2 regions of the Kitasatospora sp. NBC_00458 genome follow, and region 2 is predicted to be linked to the other one. Evidence: predicted binding sites of a transcription regulator. Region 2 holds the regulator's gene; the other holds the start of a gene.
What was found. The regulator HspR, encoded in region 2, represses chaperone genes until heat shock. The targets are predictions, from matches to a motif close to TTGAGNNNNNNNNNCTCAA.
Positions count from the first base shown of each region.

Region 1: a site for HspR is predicted at 4,267-4,285, ahead of lon (endopeptidase La). Genes of this name have one in related genera too.

Region 1 is NZ_CP107904.1:5,629,982-5,637,216, reverse strand. It holds gene OG550_RS23490 (hypothetical protein) at 112-1,566, opposite strand; gene lon (endopeptidase La) at 1,848-4,244, opposite strand; gene OG550_RS23480 (rhomboid-like protein) at 4,508-5,284, opposite strand; gene OG550_RS23475 (response regulator transcription factor) at 5,837-6,574, shown strand; gene OG550_RS23470 (sensor histidine kinase) at 6,667-7,235, shown strand, end outside.
Region 2 is NZ_CP107904.1:4,462,418-4,469,652, reverse strand. It holds gene OG550_RS18360 (LuxR C-terminal-related transcriptional regulator) at 1-140, shown strand, start outside; gene OG550_RS18355 (LuxR C-terminal-related transcriptional regulator) at 133-1,101, shown strand; gene OG550_RS18350 (LuxR C-terminal-related transcriptional regulator) at 1,094-2,065, shown strand; gene OG550_RS18345 (LuxR C-terminal-related transcriptional regulator) at 2,058-3,056, shown strand; gene OG550_RS18340 (hypothetical protein) at 3,064-3,690, opposite strand; gene OG550_RS18335 (helix-turn-helix domain-containing protein) at 4,203-5,207, opposite strand; gene OG550_RS18330 (heat shock protein transcriptional repressor HspR) at 5,402-5,929, opposite strand; gene dnaJ (molecular chaperone DnaJ) at 5,937-7,088, opposite strand; gene grpE (nucleotide exchange factor GrpE) at 7,232-7,235, opposite strand, start outside.

The sequences.
Region 1 (7,235 bases), 1.2 Mb from region 2:
TGGCGACGGCGGGGCTGGCGGGCGGCCGGGCCGGCGGGCGGCCGGGCGGGCCGGGCGGGCCGGCGGGACCTCCGGGGCGGCGCGCGGGCCCGGGACCCGCGCGCCGCCGGGTCAGCCGGCGGTGATCCGCAGGACGCCGGTGGTGGTGCCCTGGTAGACCACGCCGCCCGGGGCGATCGAGCCGACCATCTGGAGCGTGTCGAAGAGGAAGCCCGCGCCGAGGTACTCGGTGCGCACCACCGCGCCGGTGGCCGGGTCGACCTCGGCGTAGTCGTACGGGTCCAGCTCCGAGGTGGCCGTGGTGCCCGGGATCACCGGCCGGCGCAGCACCGTGTGGATCAGCCCGTCGGCGGTGGAGAGCCGGGGGACGGCGGCCGAGCGGACCCCGGTGTCCCAGACCAGGTCGCAGCCGGAGCCGTCGGCCCGGACGTCGACCCGGCTCAGGCCGCCGGTGAACCGGCCCGAGGAGGGCACGGCCGGCCCGGCGTCGGCGGGCAGCTTCGGGTACGGGTAGCCGTAGGTGCTCGCGACCAGGACGGTGTTGCCGACCGCCACCGGGGAGTTCTCGCTGCCGCTGCCGCCCTTCTTCAGCACCGGCACCGAGCAGACCTGCGAGCCGTCCGAGGTGCGGTGGACCAGCAGGTTCACGGTGGGGGCCGCGTTGTCGACGACGGTCACGTAGTCGGTGCCGGTGCCCGGGCCGAAGAAGGTCGGCGTGGAGCCGGTGCCCCAGCTGAGCTGGCCGGGCTTGCGGCCGGGGCCCCGGTCGTAGGCCCGGCGCCAGGCGATCCGCGGGGTGCCGTCGGCGTCGGCGGTGAGCAGGTAGGTCGCGTGGGTGGTGGCGACGGCGGTGCCGGCGGGGGCGGTGGAGATGGAGTTGGCGATCCGCTCCCCGGTGGGCAGCGCGAGGGCGCGGACGGCGCCGGTGCGGTCGTCGGCGGTGCCGACCACCCCGCCGCCGGTGGCGAACCAGACCCGGCCCTGCCAGTCGGGCGAGACCCCGGTGACGGCGTCGCCGGCGGGCACCGCCCCGGTCAGCGGGAGCCGGGAGGCGACGTACAGCTCCCAGCGGCCGGTGGCGTCGCGCCGGTGGCCGATCCGCAGCAGGTTGCGGTCGCCGTCGACGGCCACCAGCCGGTCCTGGTGGTCGAGGTAGGCGTACACGCCGCCGAGCAGCGAGCCCTTGGCGAGCGGCAGCTCGGCGAGCGAGCCGCCGTCGGCCGGGTCGAGCAGGTGGACGGTGGGGGTGAGCCCGAAGATCGCGGTGCACAGGGCGACGGGGTACCCGTCGGAGCCGACCAGCACGGTCGGGCAGGCGGACTGGAGCGCGACCCGGTGCGACGTGAGCGGGCCGGGCGGCGGACCGGGCAGCGGGGTGGCGTCCGAGGAGCCGGTGTCGCCGTGCATGGTGGCGGTGCCGTCCGGGCCCGCGTACGGGTTGTGCGGCGGCAGCGGGCCGAACGGGGTCGCGGCGTGCGCCGGGGCGGCGCAGGCGAGGAGGAGGGCGGCGGCGGCGAGCACGGCGGCACGCGGAGGCAGCGCGAAGCGCATGGGGTGTCGTCCCATCGGGTGAGTGAGCAGGCGGACCGCGCACGGCGGTGCACACCACCCGGGAGGGGGTTCCCGGCGGGGGGCGCCGGGTGGGTCACCGCGCTGGTCAGTGCGCGCGGCGACAGATCGCGGAGCATGCGTGCGCCAGGTCGACGTCCAGTCGACGGCTCAGGTGCGCATGGCGATCCACCCCGCCAGCCTGCCCGGCTGACGGGGTGTCTCACAAGGGTCGTCTCACCCTGCGGTCGCGGCCCGGCGCGGCCCCCCGGGGGGGCAGGCCGGGCCGCGGGCCCGCGTCAGGCGGCGGCGACCAGCACCGCGGCCGGCTCCAGGGCCAGCCCCAGCACCTCCCGGACGTCCGAGACCGGGTGGACGGTCAGCCGCTCCAGCACCTCGGCCGGGACGTCGTCCAGGTCGGCCTCGTTCCGCTTGGGGATGATCACCGTGGTGACCCCGGCCCGGTCGGCGGCGAGCAGCTTCTGCTTCACCCCGCCGATCGGCAGCACCCGCCCGGTCAGCGACACCTCGCCGGTCATCGCCACGTCGGTGCGCACCTTGCGGCCGGAGAGCAGCGAGGCCAGCGCCGTGGTCATGGTGATGCCGGCGCTCGGCCCGTCCTTGGGGACGGCCCCGGCCGGGACGTGCAGGTGCACGCCGCGGTCGCGCAGCGAGGTGACCGGCAGCTCCAGTTCGGCGCCGCGCGAGCGCAGGTAGGAGAGCGCGATGTGGGCGGACTCCTTCATGACGTCGCCCAGCTGGCCGGTCAGCGTGAGCCCGGTGCCGCCGGTCTCGGCGTCGGCGAGCGAGGCCTCGATGTAGAGGACGTCGCCGCCCGCACCGGTGACCGCCAGGCCGGTCGCGACCCCGGTGACGGCGGTGCGGCGCTCGGCCGGCTCCTGGGCCGCCTCGGGGACGTGGTGCGGCCTGCCGATCAGGGCGCGCAGGTCGTCGGCCCCGACCGCGGCGGGCAGCCGGCGCTCGCCGAGCTCGCTCTGCGCGGCGACCTTGCGCAGTACCCGCGCGATCGACCGTTCGAGGTTCCGGACGCCCGCCTCGCGGGTGTACTCGCCGGCCAGCCGGCGCAGCGCCGTCTCGTCGACCGAGACCTCCTCGCTCCGCAGGCCGGCCCGCTCCAGCTGGCGCGGGAGCAGGTGGTCGCGGGCGATGACGACCTTCTCGTCCTCGGTGTAGCCGTCGAGCCTGACCAGCTCCATCCGGTCGAGCAGCGGCTCGGGGATGGCCTCCAGCACGTTGGCGGTGGCGAGGAAGACCACGTCGGAGAGGTCCAGCTCGACCTCCAGGTAGTGGTCGCGGAAGGTGTGGTTCTGCGCCGGGTCGAGCACCTCCAGCAGGGCGGCGGCCGGGTCGCCCCGGTAGTCGGAGCCGACCTTGTCGATCTCGTCCAGCAGGACGACCGGGTTCATCGAACCGGCCTCCTTGATCGCGCGGACCAGCCGCCCGGGGAGCGCGCCGACGTAGGTGCGCCGGTGGCCGCGGATCTCCGCCTCGTCCCGGACGCCGCCGAGCGCGACCCGGACGAAGTTGCGGCCCATGGCGCGGGCCACCGACTCGCCGAGCGAGGTCTTGCCGACGCCGGGCGGGCCGACCAGCGCCAGCACCGCCCCGCCGCGGCGGCCGCCCACCTGCCCGAGCCCCTGGTCGGCCCGGCGCTTGCGGACCGCGAGGTACTCGACGATGCGGTCCTTCACGTCGGCCAGGCCGGCGTGGTCGGCGTCCAGCACCGCGCGGGCGCCGGCGATGTCGTAGGCGTCCTCGGTCCGCTCGTTCCAGGGCAGCTCCAGCACGGTGTCCAGCCAGGTGCGGATCCAGGAGCCCTCGGGCGACTGGTCGCTCGCCCGCTCCAGCTTGTCGACCTCCTTGAGGGCGGCCTCGCGGACCTTCTCCGGGAGGCCGGCGGCCTCGACCCGGGCGCGGTAGTCCTCCTCCTCGTCGGCCGGGTCGCCGTTCAGCTCGGCCAGCTCCTTGCGGACGGCCTCCAGCTGGCGGCGGAGCAGGAACTCCTTCTGCTGCTTGGCCACGCCCTCCTCGACGTCCTTGCGGATGGTGTCGTTGACCTCCTCCTCGGCGAGGTGGTCGCGGAGCAGGCCGAGCGCGTACTCCAGCCGGGCGACCTGGTCGGCCTCCAGCAGCACCTTGAGCTTCTGCTCGGCGGTGGCGAAGGGCGCGTAGCCGATGTTGTCGGCGAGCTCGCCGACGCCCTCGATGGCGGCCACCCGGTCGACGATCTGCCAGGCGCCGCGCTTGCGCAGCCACTGGGTGGAGAGGTTCTTGTACTCCTTGAGCAGCTCGGCGGCGCGCCCGGCCACCGGGGTGCCGACCGAGGACTCCCGGAACGGCGTGGTCTCGACCCAGAGCGCGGCGCCGGGCCCGGTGGTGCCGACGCCGATCCGCACCCGGCGCACGGCGCGGACCAGTGCGGCCGGGTCTCCGTCGGCCAGCCGGCCGACCTGCTCGACGGTGGCGAGGGTGCCGACGGCCGCGTACGAGCCGTCCACCCTCGGGACCAGCAGCACCTGGGGCCTGCCGGTCCCGGTGACCGCGGCGCGCGCGGCCTCGACGGCGGCGCGGACCTCGGTGTCCTTCAGGTCCAGCGGGACGACCATGCCCGGGAGCACGACCTCGTCGTCGAGGGGCAGCACGGGCAGGGTGAGCGGTGTGGACGTCGATGCCATGATCTCTCCCCAGTCAGCGAACTTGAGTCGACCTGACTAAGGCTTGGCGGGCGCCGGATGTTCCCCGGGCCGTGTTCGCCGTGAGCGAACGCCGGGCGGGCCCGGGAAGACCCCGGCGGAGCTGTCAAAAACCGCCGGCCGAGACCTCGCGGTGATCCGCGGAAGCCCCGGCCGCCGACCGGGACCGACCGCGGCGGACGGAACGGACCACGACCGCGGACGGGCGGCGAACGGAGGCGAACGGAGGCGGACGGCGGACGCCGCTACAGCCGGTCCAGCACCGCGGCCCGCCCGCGCGCGGGCGCCTGCTTCGGCACCCCGGCGGGCACCGCGACCCGGCCCCGCCCCGGCCCGTGGCCGTCCCAGCGGCGCAGCCAGCGCCAGAGTGCGACCCCGGCCAGCAGCGCCACCGGGTGGCCGACGCCGGTGACCAGGTCCCGGTCGGTGGCGATCTGCTCGGCGATCAGCGCCCCGGCCAGACCCAGCCCGAGCAGCCGGCCGCGCACGGAGAGCAGGCCGGCCAGCGCGCCGAGGCTGGCCAGCACCCCGTAGCTGACCCCGATGTCCAGGTCGTCGAGCGCCGAGGCCCGCAGCCGCCCGGTCTCCACCGCGACGATCACCACGGCCTGGGAGAGCAGGGTGGCCGTGACGTGCCCGGCCGCGAAGACCGCGGCGGCCCGGGTCGCCCCGACCCTGCGCTCCAGCGGGGCGACGGTCAGGGCGAAGGCCCACAGGTACGGCATCCAGACCGTGCCGGCCACCCAGAAGCCGCTGAGCAGGAGCGCCCGCAGCGGGTGGTGCAACAGGTTGTTCCCGTCCGAGCTGGAGGCCTCCTGGAGGCGGGTGACCAGCTCCGGATCGGCGAGCACCGCGAAGGTGGTGGTGGTGGCCACCACCGCGAGGTAGCCGAGCGCGAAGGGGTTGCGCCGGGGGGTCGGCACCCGGGCCAGCACCCATTCGACCGGGCCGGCCCGCAGTCCGTGCCGGAGCATCCCGTACGGCGGCCCGTACGGCCCCGCGGACGCCTGCCGCTCCGTCATGTCGCCTCCGCTCCACCGCCCGCAGCCACCGGCCCCGCCCGGTGCCAACGTACCGGGGCGCTCCGGTAGTCCCACCTCCACGACTTGTCGTGCCCACGGTACGGCCGGCTCCTGGGAGCCGGCTGGGAAAATGCCGTGAGTATCCCGATACCGGTCGAGACCCGACATTGGTCCAGACCATCCCTCCGACTACGCGGCGGTAGCCCCCCTGACCGGCGGCTTGGTGTCAACTCATGTGCATACGTACCGTTACGGAGTGAAAAATCGCCGGGTAAGGTATCGGCCCGTGCCCACTTCCGAGTGGGTCCGGAAACCGGCCCGAAAGGCCGGTCCGCGGGCCGGAAACGTCCGGTCCGCCTGCCGGGAGGCATCCTCTGTCCGTACGCTGCGGAGTGTGCGGGAGAAGAAGGACGGTCCACACCCGTCCTCCGATGCCGCACGCGCAACGGGACGGCGGACCCGGCACAGTCCACGACGGAATCAAGACTACGAGCGGAGCCTCGCCATCCCCACAGGTGGCCGGCCCGCAGCCCTGGGGGCGGTGGCGTGACCGTGACAGAAATTCAGCAGGACAACCAGAACAACGGCGGCACGGTGAGCAGCCAGCGCAGAGTGCTGGTGGTGGAGGACGAGCCCACGATCGCCGAGTCCATCGCGGCCCGGCTGGGCGCGGAGGGCTTCAAGGTCGCCGTGGCCCACGACGGCCCGGGCGCCGTCGACGGCTTCCACACCTGGCAGCCCGACCTGGTCGTCCTCGACATCATGCTGCCCGGCTTCGACGGGCTGGAGGTGTGCCGCCGGATCCAGGCCCAGCGCCCGGTACCGGTCCTGATGCTCACCGCGCGCGACGACGAGACGGACCTGCTGGTCGGACTCGGCGTCGGTGCCGACGACTACATGACCAAGCCCTTCTCCATGCGCGAACTGGCCGCCCGGGTCAACGTGCTGCTGCGCCGCGTCGAGCGCGCCCAGCAGGCCGCCCGGACGCCCGCGCTCGGCTCGCTGCGCTTCGGCGAGCTGGAGATCGACCACGTGCAGCGCCGGGTCCGGCTGGCCTCGGGGGACGTCCACCTGACGCCGACCGAGTTCGACCTGCTCGCCTGCCTGGCCGCACAGCCGCGCGCGGTACTCACCCGCGAGCAGCTGCTGGCCGAGGTGTGGGACTGGACGGACGCGTCCGGCACCCGCACCGTCGACAGCCACGTCAAGGCGCTCCGCCGCAAGATCGGCGCCAGCTGGATCCGCACCGTCCACGGTGTCGGGTACGCGCTGGAGGCCCCGCTCTCGTAGCGGCGCCTCGGGCGACGGGCCTCCGGGGGGCCCGTGTCCCGAACCGCCGTGCGCACCGCCCGAGGGATCACGCGGGGGATCACAGGGGACCAATGACCTTTCCACAGCAACGCAACGGGGACACCGACGGCAGCCGGCCGCCCACGCTGGCCACGCGCGCCGCCCGCCGGGTCTGGGCCGACATCCGGCCGCTCGACCCGGTCCGCTCCATCAAGGGCAAGCTCGCCCTCCTGGTGATCGTCTCGGTCTTCCTGGCCACCGGCATGGTGGTCGTGGCGATCCGGTCCGAGACCCAGATCCGGATCATCATGATCTTCTCGATGATCGCCTCGCTGCTCTTCATGCAGTTCCTCGCGCACGGGCTGACCGCCCCGCTGCGCGACATGACCGCCGCCGCCCGCGCGATGGCCTCCGGCGACTACACCCGCCGGGTCGAGGTCGGCTCGCGCGACGAGATCGGCGAGCTGGCGGCGACCTTCAACCAGATGGCGGCCGATCTCGGGGCCGCCGACCGCCACCGCCGCGAGCTGGTCGCCAACGTCTCGCACGAGCTGCGCACGCCCATCGCCGCGCTGCACGCCGTGCTGGAGAACGTGGTCGACGGCGTGGTCCAGCCGAACCCGGCGACCCTGGGTGCCGCGCTGGAGCAGACCGAGCGGCT
Region 2 (7,235 bases):
TCACCCAGCGCGCCGTCGCCACCCGGCTCGGCCTCAGCGAGCGGACGGTGGCCGCTCACATCTCCCGCCTACGGAACCGCCACGGCGCCCGGAACCTCTTCCAACTCGGTTGGCAGATGCGAGGGGAGGGTCATGGCTGAACACGACATCCGACTGCCGGGCGAGGCCGCCCGCGAGCTGTACCTGACGATCCTGCGCGAGGGCGGCCGCCTCCGCATCGCCGACGTCCGGGAGGAGGACGCCGACGGTGTGCGGCAGTTGGTCGACACCGGCCTGCTCCACCTGCGCGTCGCGGACGGCATCTACAGCGCGGTGAACCCCCGTGCCGTCGGCGAACGGATCGGCGCCGAACTGCGCAACGAGAGCACCCGGCTGCTCGCCCGGGCCGCAGCCGTCCCGGACCTGCTCGACGACCTGACCCAGGCCTACGACGCCGCTCCCCGCCGCTACGACCTCGTGGGCGGGGTCCGGCGGATCGCCGGGATGGAACAGATCCGGCACCTCGTCTCACAGCTCATCGAGGACCACCCGAGGGAGAGTTGGGCCGCCCAGCCCGGCGGAGCACGGCCCCGCGAGCACATGCGGGACGCGCTGGAGCACACCCGCCGCTTCGCCGCGCGCGGAGGCGTCATCCGCACCATCTACGAACCGGCCGCACGCCAGGACCAGGCGACCGCCGAGTACGCGGCGCGGTCGACGGAACTGGGCTGCCCGGTCCGGGTCCTGGCCGTCCCCTTCGACCGTGTCCTGATCTTCGACCGCACGGTTGCCCTCATCCCGGCGGCACCGGACAACACCGTCGCGGCGCTCGTGGAGGACCCGGCGGTGGTGGCCTTCCTGGTGAACGCCTACGAGCAGCACTGGCAGCAGGCGGAGGGCGTCAACTGGGCTGCGCTGGCGGCGGGTACGGCCGATCCGGCCGCGGTGCACGAGCAGGTGGGGCGGCTGCTCGCGCAGGGTCTGACCCAGCGGACGGTCGCCTCCCGTCTGGGGCTGAGCGAGCGGACGGTGGCCGGTCACATCGCCCGGCTGCGGGAGCTCCACGACGCGGAGACGCTGTTCCAGCTCGGCTGGCAGATGAGGGGAGCCCGTGATGCCTGAGCCGGGGGCCGACCTCCTGCTGAGCGAGGACTGCCACGCCTTCTACCTGGCAGTCCTCGGAAACGGCGGGACCGTCAGGGCAGCCGATCTCGACCAGGCCGACGAGGCGTCGCTCGCCGTACTGCTCGATCTCGGCCTGGTCGTACCGAGGGTGGAGGACGCGGGCTACGCCGCGGTGAACCCGCGCGCGGCGATCGGACGTCTCGCCGCAGGAATGCGTGCCGCCAGCAGCAGGCTGTTGGCCGACGCGGACGAGTCGTCCAGGTGGCTGGCCGAACTCGCCGCCGCCTACGACGCCGCGCCGCATCGGGTGTACCGCTCGGGCAGGTTCCTGCACACGGAGGGCTTCGGCTCGATCCGGCACAGGCTGGCCCAGCTCGACGCCGAGTGCGAGACCGAACTCCTCGCCGCCCAGCCGGGCGGAGCCCGTCCGGCCGAGGGGCTTCCGGACGCACTGGCGAGGCTCAGGCGCCTCGCGGACGGAGGCGGGACGGCCCGCGGCCTCTACGAGCCGGGGGCCGAGACGGATCGGGCGACCAGCGAGTTCGCCGCCGCGGCGACCGAGATCGGCTGCCGGTACCGCGTCCTGGGCGAGTCGTTCCAACGAGTGCTGATCTACGACCGTCGCGTGGCGGTCATCCCCGCGTCGGACGACAACAGCAGCGCGGCCTTCATCGAGGATCCCGCGGTGGTCGCCTTTCTGGTGGAGTCCTTCGAACGGGACTGGCAGCGCGCCGACCGGGTGCGGTGGAAGGCACACGTCCCCGATGCCGAACCGGGCCGTGAGCCGCGCACGCAGGTCGCCCGGCTGCTCGCGCAGGGTCTGACCCAGCGGACGGTCGCCTCGCGTCTGGGGCTGAGCGAGCGGACGGTGGCCGGCCACATCGCCCGGCTGCGGGAGCTCCACGACGCGGAGACGCTGTTCCAGCTCGGTTGGCAGATGAGGGGAGCCCGCGATGCCTGATTCCCGGACACCGTCCGACGTACTGACGGCCGCGCTGCCGGACGACGCGGCGCGGGTGTTCTACCTCGCGGTCCTCCGCGAGGGCGGCCGGATCCGGGCCGCCGAGGTGGACCCGGGGGACCAGGGCGCGCTGGAGGCGCTGCTCCGCCTGGGCCTGCTGGTGTCGCACGCCCTGGACTCGTCGTACGTGGCCGTGAGCCCGCGGGCGCTCGCCGACCACGTGGCGGCGGACCTGCGGGCGGAGGGGGTCAGGCTGCTGCAGCAGTCCGAGCGGCTGCCGGACCGTCTGGACGAACTCATCCAGGCCTACGAACGCACCTCGCGCCACCTCGACGTGACGGGAGGGGTGGAGCACGTCGAGGGGGTGCCGGAGATCCGCTCGCTGCTGACCTGCCTCGCGAAGGAGTACCCGCACGAGTCCATGACCATGCAGCCGGGAGGCGCCCGTCCGGCCGACGTCATCGCGGACATGCTCCACCACACCACCGCCTACCTGCGCAGGGGCGGCAGCATCCGGACGATCTACCAGCCGCCGGCCAGGCTCGACCCGGCCACGGTCGGCTACGCCGCGGAGGTCACGCGACTCGGTTGCGCGATCCGGATGCTGGCCGCCGACTTCACCCGTCTGGTGATCTTCGACCGCTCGGTGGCGGTGCTGCCGGAGGGCGCCGACGGGACGAAGGCGGTGCTGGTGACCGATCCCGCCGTGGTGGCGTTCCTGGTGGACACCTTCGAGCAGCACTGGCAGCACGCCGAAGGCGTCAACTGGGCCGCGCTGGCCGCCGGTACGGCCGACTCCGCGGTGCACGAGAAGGTCGGCCGGCTGCTCGCCCAGGGGCTGACCCAGCGGACGATCGCCTCACGGCTGGGGCTGAGCGAGCGGACGGTGGCCGCGCACATCTCCCGGCTCCGGGAGATGTACGACGCGGAGACGCTGTTCCAGCTCGGATGGCAGATGCGCGGAGCCCGGGCGGGGGAGCCCGGTGCGTGAGCCGCGATCAGCCGGTGGCCGCGCCGGTGGGCCAGTAGCCGGTCGGGCCGACGGCGGGGGGCTGCTGGCGGGGGACGGTGAACTGCTCGCCGGGGGCGGTCCAGAAGCCCTCGCGCAGGGAGAGCGCCATGCCGGCCCAGTCGAGGGCGGTCTCCACGGTGTGGTGGAGGGCCTCCTGGGACCAGGTGTCGTCGAAGACCAGCGGCAGGACGGGGGCGACCTGCTCGATGGTGGCGATCAGCGGGTTGTGGGTGATGGCCTCGTCGACGAGCAGGACGATCGGCTTCCGCAGCGCCGACGCCCAGCCCAGCTCCAGGCTGACTCCGGCCGACAGGGGCGCGCCGACGTAGGCGAAGACCAGGTCGGCGGACTGCAGCGCGCGGAAGTCCGACGGCACGCGCGGCTCGGGGGCGCGGCCGGCCACGGTCCACGCGTCGCTGTGGTGAGCGCTGTACACGGCGGCGCCACTGCGGAGGAGGGTGGTGCGGAGGGTCGTCAGCCGCGTCCGGCTGGCGAGCGTCACCACACTGTCCGCCGGCCCGGTCAGCCGCATGAGCGGCGCGGCCAGGAAGACTCGTGCACGCCGGCCCTCAGGGGCCTGGCTGTCGTGGTGACGCAGGTAGGGCTCGGTCATGTCGACTCCGGGGGGGAGTAGTCGGCGAGAGGAGGGCGTATCCGACTGGCCTGTGGGTTGTGGTGAGGTGATCAGCAAGGTCGGGTCGAGCAGTCGCTGACCGAAATTGAATGTACATAGGCAACGAATCGACCTGACCCGTCGACAGCGAACTGATCGTCCATCTGTTGCGATGCCGTGGTCCAGCGGCGCCAGATGTCATCTCGCTGCATGGCAGCGAGATGACACACTCCCCGGCCTATCCATACTGTTGTGCGGTAGGACAGGATCTATCCTGTACTGGCCGTCTGGTGAAGGTTTGCCGTATCTCGCTGAAGGGAGTGCTGTCGTGCGCTACGCGCGTCGCCTCATTGTCTCTGCGCTCCTTATAGGCCTTGCGCTGTTTTTCGGATCCTCGCTCGACGACTCGGACAGTGGTTGGCAGGGCCCGAACCCCACGACGGTGGCACTGTCCATGTCGGACAGTGGCTGGCAGTAGACCGCAGTGGGGCTTGTCCGCCGCGTAGGCCTGCTCAGGTGATCGAGCCGGCCCCGCCTTCCTGCTGGGCGAGTTTCCAGCCCAGCTGGAACAGCGTGTCGACTCCGTGATCCTCTCGCATCTCGGCTATGTGCCGGGCCAGAGTTCTTTCGCTGAGCCCGAGATTTCTCGCGATGACGCGATGGCCGATGCCTTGGAGCATGAGCCTGACGACTTGGCGCCTCAGGCTGGAGAGCACCTGCGGAGGCACCTCGCGACTGCCGGGAAACGGGATCGCCCGTTCCCACAGGGCGTCGAATGTCTGGACGAGATACGTCACGACCGCTGTGTCCCTGATGAATGCGGCCATGGTCATGTCCTCGCTGGCCGGAATGATGGCGACTTTGCGGTCGATCACGATCATGACGCTGAATGGCTCGTCCAGTGTGCGGACATGACTGCCTTCATGGGTCATGGTCTCGACGTACTCAAGCGTAGGGCTGGAATATCGCGCACTCGGTTGGTAAATGGTCCGGATCGTGCCGCCGCGCTGCAGTACGCCCAAGTCCCGCTCCATGGCGGTGCGGACGGTCTCCGGCCTGCGTCCGCCGCCGGGCTGGGCGGTCAGCAGCTCCGTTGAGCAGCGCTCGACCAGGGCGCCGAGACGCTGATTGATCAGCACTTTTCCGCTGATGTATTCGATCGGGCCGCCCGTCTCGGGTTTCCTGGTGTGCTCGTTGTAGGCGTCGCCCAGGTCTTGTAGTTCGCTGACCAGATGGGCGGAACGGGAGAGCAGTTGTAGTGCTTTCCGCTGCCAGGTGGCGCTGAGTGCCGTTGACAGTCGATTGGGGTCTGCCACCACGAGGGATTGGTGATCGTCCAAGTCCTGCACAAGCAGACCGAGTTCCAGTAGTTCCCGAACCTCCGACTTCGCGTCTTCTTGTGCGTCGGCGGTCAAACGCCCGCCGGAATGCACTGCGGCCAGGTAGAGCTTTCGCGCGTTGTCGGAGAGGACCTGCTCCCCGGGGTGGAAGTCGTCCCCGTTGGCGACTGGGCTCACTTGTAGCTCCTCTCCACGTCAGGTCCCGAGCAGCGCCTGGTAGCCACTGAGCTTTACGGATGATATGCAATCGGCGTGCTCCGCTGTGGCGGTTGCTCCGGGCGAACCCACTTGCGCACTCTCTCACCAAACGCCGCGCCGCCGGCACCCCCCGACCAGAGGGAAACCGGCGGCGGGCGGCCGTCGTGCGGGGGTCAGCGCCGGGGGCGCCAGACCACCAGGGCGCTGGAGTGCGGGGTGGGCGGCTGGTAGGGGACCAGGTCGCGGCGGTAGGAGGCGTGGATGGTGGCCTCGCGCTGCTGGAGGGCGGTGGCCGCGCCTTCGAGGGAGTCGGCCAGTTCGGCGACCCGGGACTGCAGGGCGGCGACCTGGTTCTCCAGCTCGATGATCCGCTTGATCCCTGCCAGGTTGATGCCCTCGTCCTGGGAGAGCCGCTGGACCTCGCGCAGCTGCTGGATGTCGCGGGCCGAGTAGCGCCGGCCGCGGCCGGCGGTCCGGTCGGGGCAGACCAGGCCGAGGCGGTCGTACTGGCGGAGGGTCTGCGGGTGCAGGCCGGAGAGCTCGGCGGCCACCGAGATCACGTAGACCGGGGTGTCCTCGGTCAGGACGTACTGGGGCTGCGGGGCGGCCCGGCGGGCACGCGGGGTGCCGCTGCCGGGGAGTCCCTCGCCGATGCCGGGGCCGATCGGGCCGTGGCCCGCGCCGGTGTTGTCGGGGATCATCTGGTCGTCACGCTCCCTTCGCCGCTCGGAACAGGGCGGCTCGCGGGTCGTCGGAGGCGGTGGCCTCGCGGTACTGCTCCAGGGCGGTCAGCGCGTCTCCGGTGACGTGCTGGGGCACCACGACCTCCACGGTGACCAGGAGGTCTCCGCGGGTGCCGTCCTTGCGGGTGGCGCCCTTGCCCCGGGCCCGCAGGGTCAGGCCGTTGGCGCTGCCCGGCGGGAGCTTGAGCTTCACCGAGGGTCCGTTGAGGGTCGGCACCTCGATGGTGCCCCCCAGCGCGGCTTCGGGGAAGGTGACCGGGACGGTCACGGTCAGGTTGTCGCCCTTCCGCCCGAAGACGGGGTGTGCGTCGACGTGCACGGTGACGTAGAGGTCGCCGGGCTGGCCGCCGCGTTCGCCCTGCGCGCCCTTGCCCTTGAGGCGGATGCGCTGGGCGTCCTGGACGCCGGCCGGGATCCGGACCTGCATGGTGCGGGCGGAGCTGGCCCGGCCGCTGCCGTGGCAGTCGGTGCACGGGTCGTCGACGATCATGCCGCGGCCGCGGCAGTCCCGGCAGGGCTCGGAGAGGGCGAAGGCGCCCTGGCCGCGGCTGACGGTGCCGGAGCCGACGCAGGTGGGGCAGACCCGGGGGGTCGTGCCGGCCTTGGCGCCGGTGCCGTTGCAGAGGCGGCAGGGGGCCTGGCTGGTCATCCGGAGCGGGACGGTGGCGCCGTCGACGGCCTCCTCGAAGGAGAGCGTCACCTCGGTCTCGACGTCGGCGCCGCGCCGGGGCTGGGCCTGCCGGGTGCCGCCGCGGTTGAACAGGCCGCCGAAGACGTCGCCGAGGCCGCCGCCGCTGCCGGTCTGGTTGCCGTTGAACAGGTCGCCGAAGTCGAAGCTGTAGTTGCCGTTGCCGGGGGCCCCGGCGCGGAAGCCGCCGTTGGCGAAGAGGCTGCGGGCCTCGTCGTACTCCTTGCGGCGCTTCTCGTCCGAGAGGACGTCGTAGGCCTCGGAGATGTCCTTGAACCGCTCCTCGGCCGCGGCGTCGCCCTTGTTGGCGTCGGGGTGGAACTCGCGCGCCAGCTTGCGGTAGGTCTTCTTGATCTCGGTGGCGGTGGCGTCCTTGGGCACGCCGAGGACCTTGTAGTAGTCCTTCTCCACGTAGTCCTTGCCGCTCATGGCTCGCGCCACCTCCCGAGGTCCATCGTCACAGAGCTGTCAACGGGCCGGCCGTGGCCCGTCGACAGTGCGCTGCGGAGCCGGCCGCCGTACTGGCCGGCGTTCGACTCCGCAGCGCACGGGTTGTCAGCTGTCACCGCTGGTCAG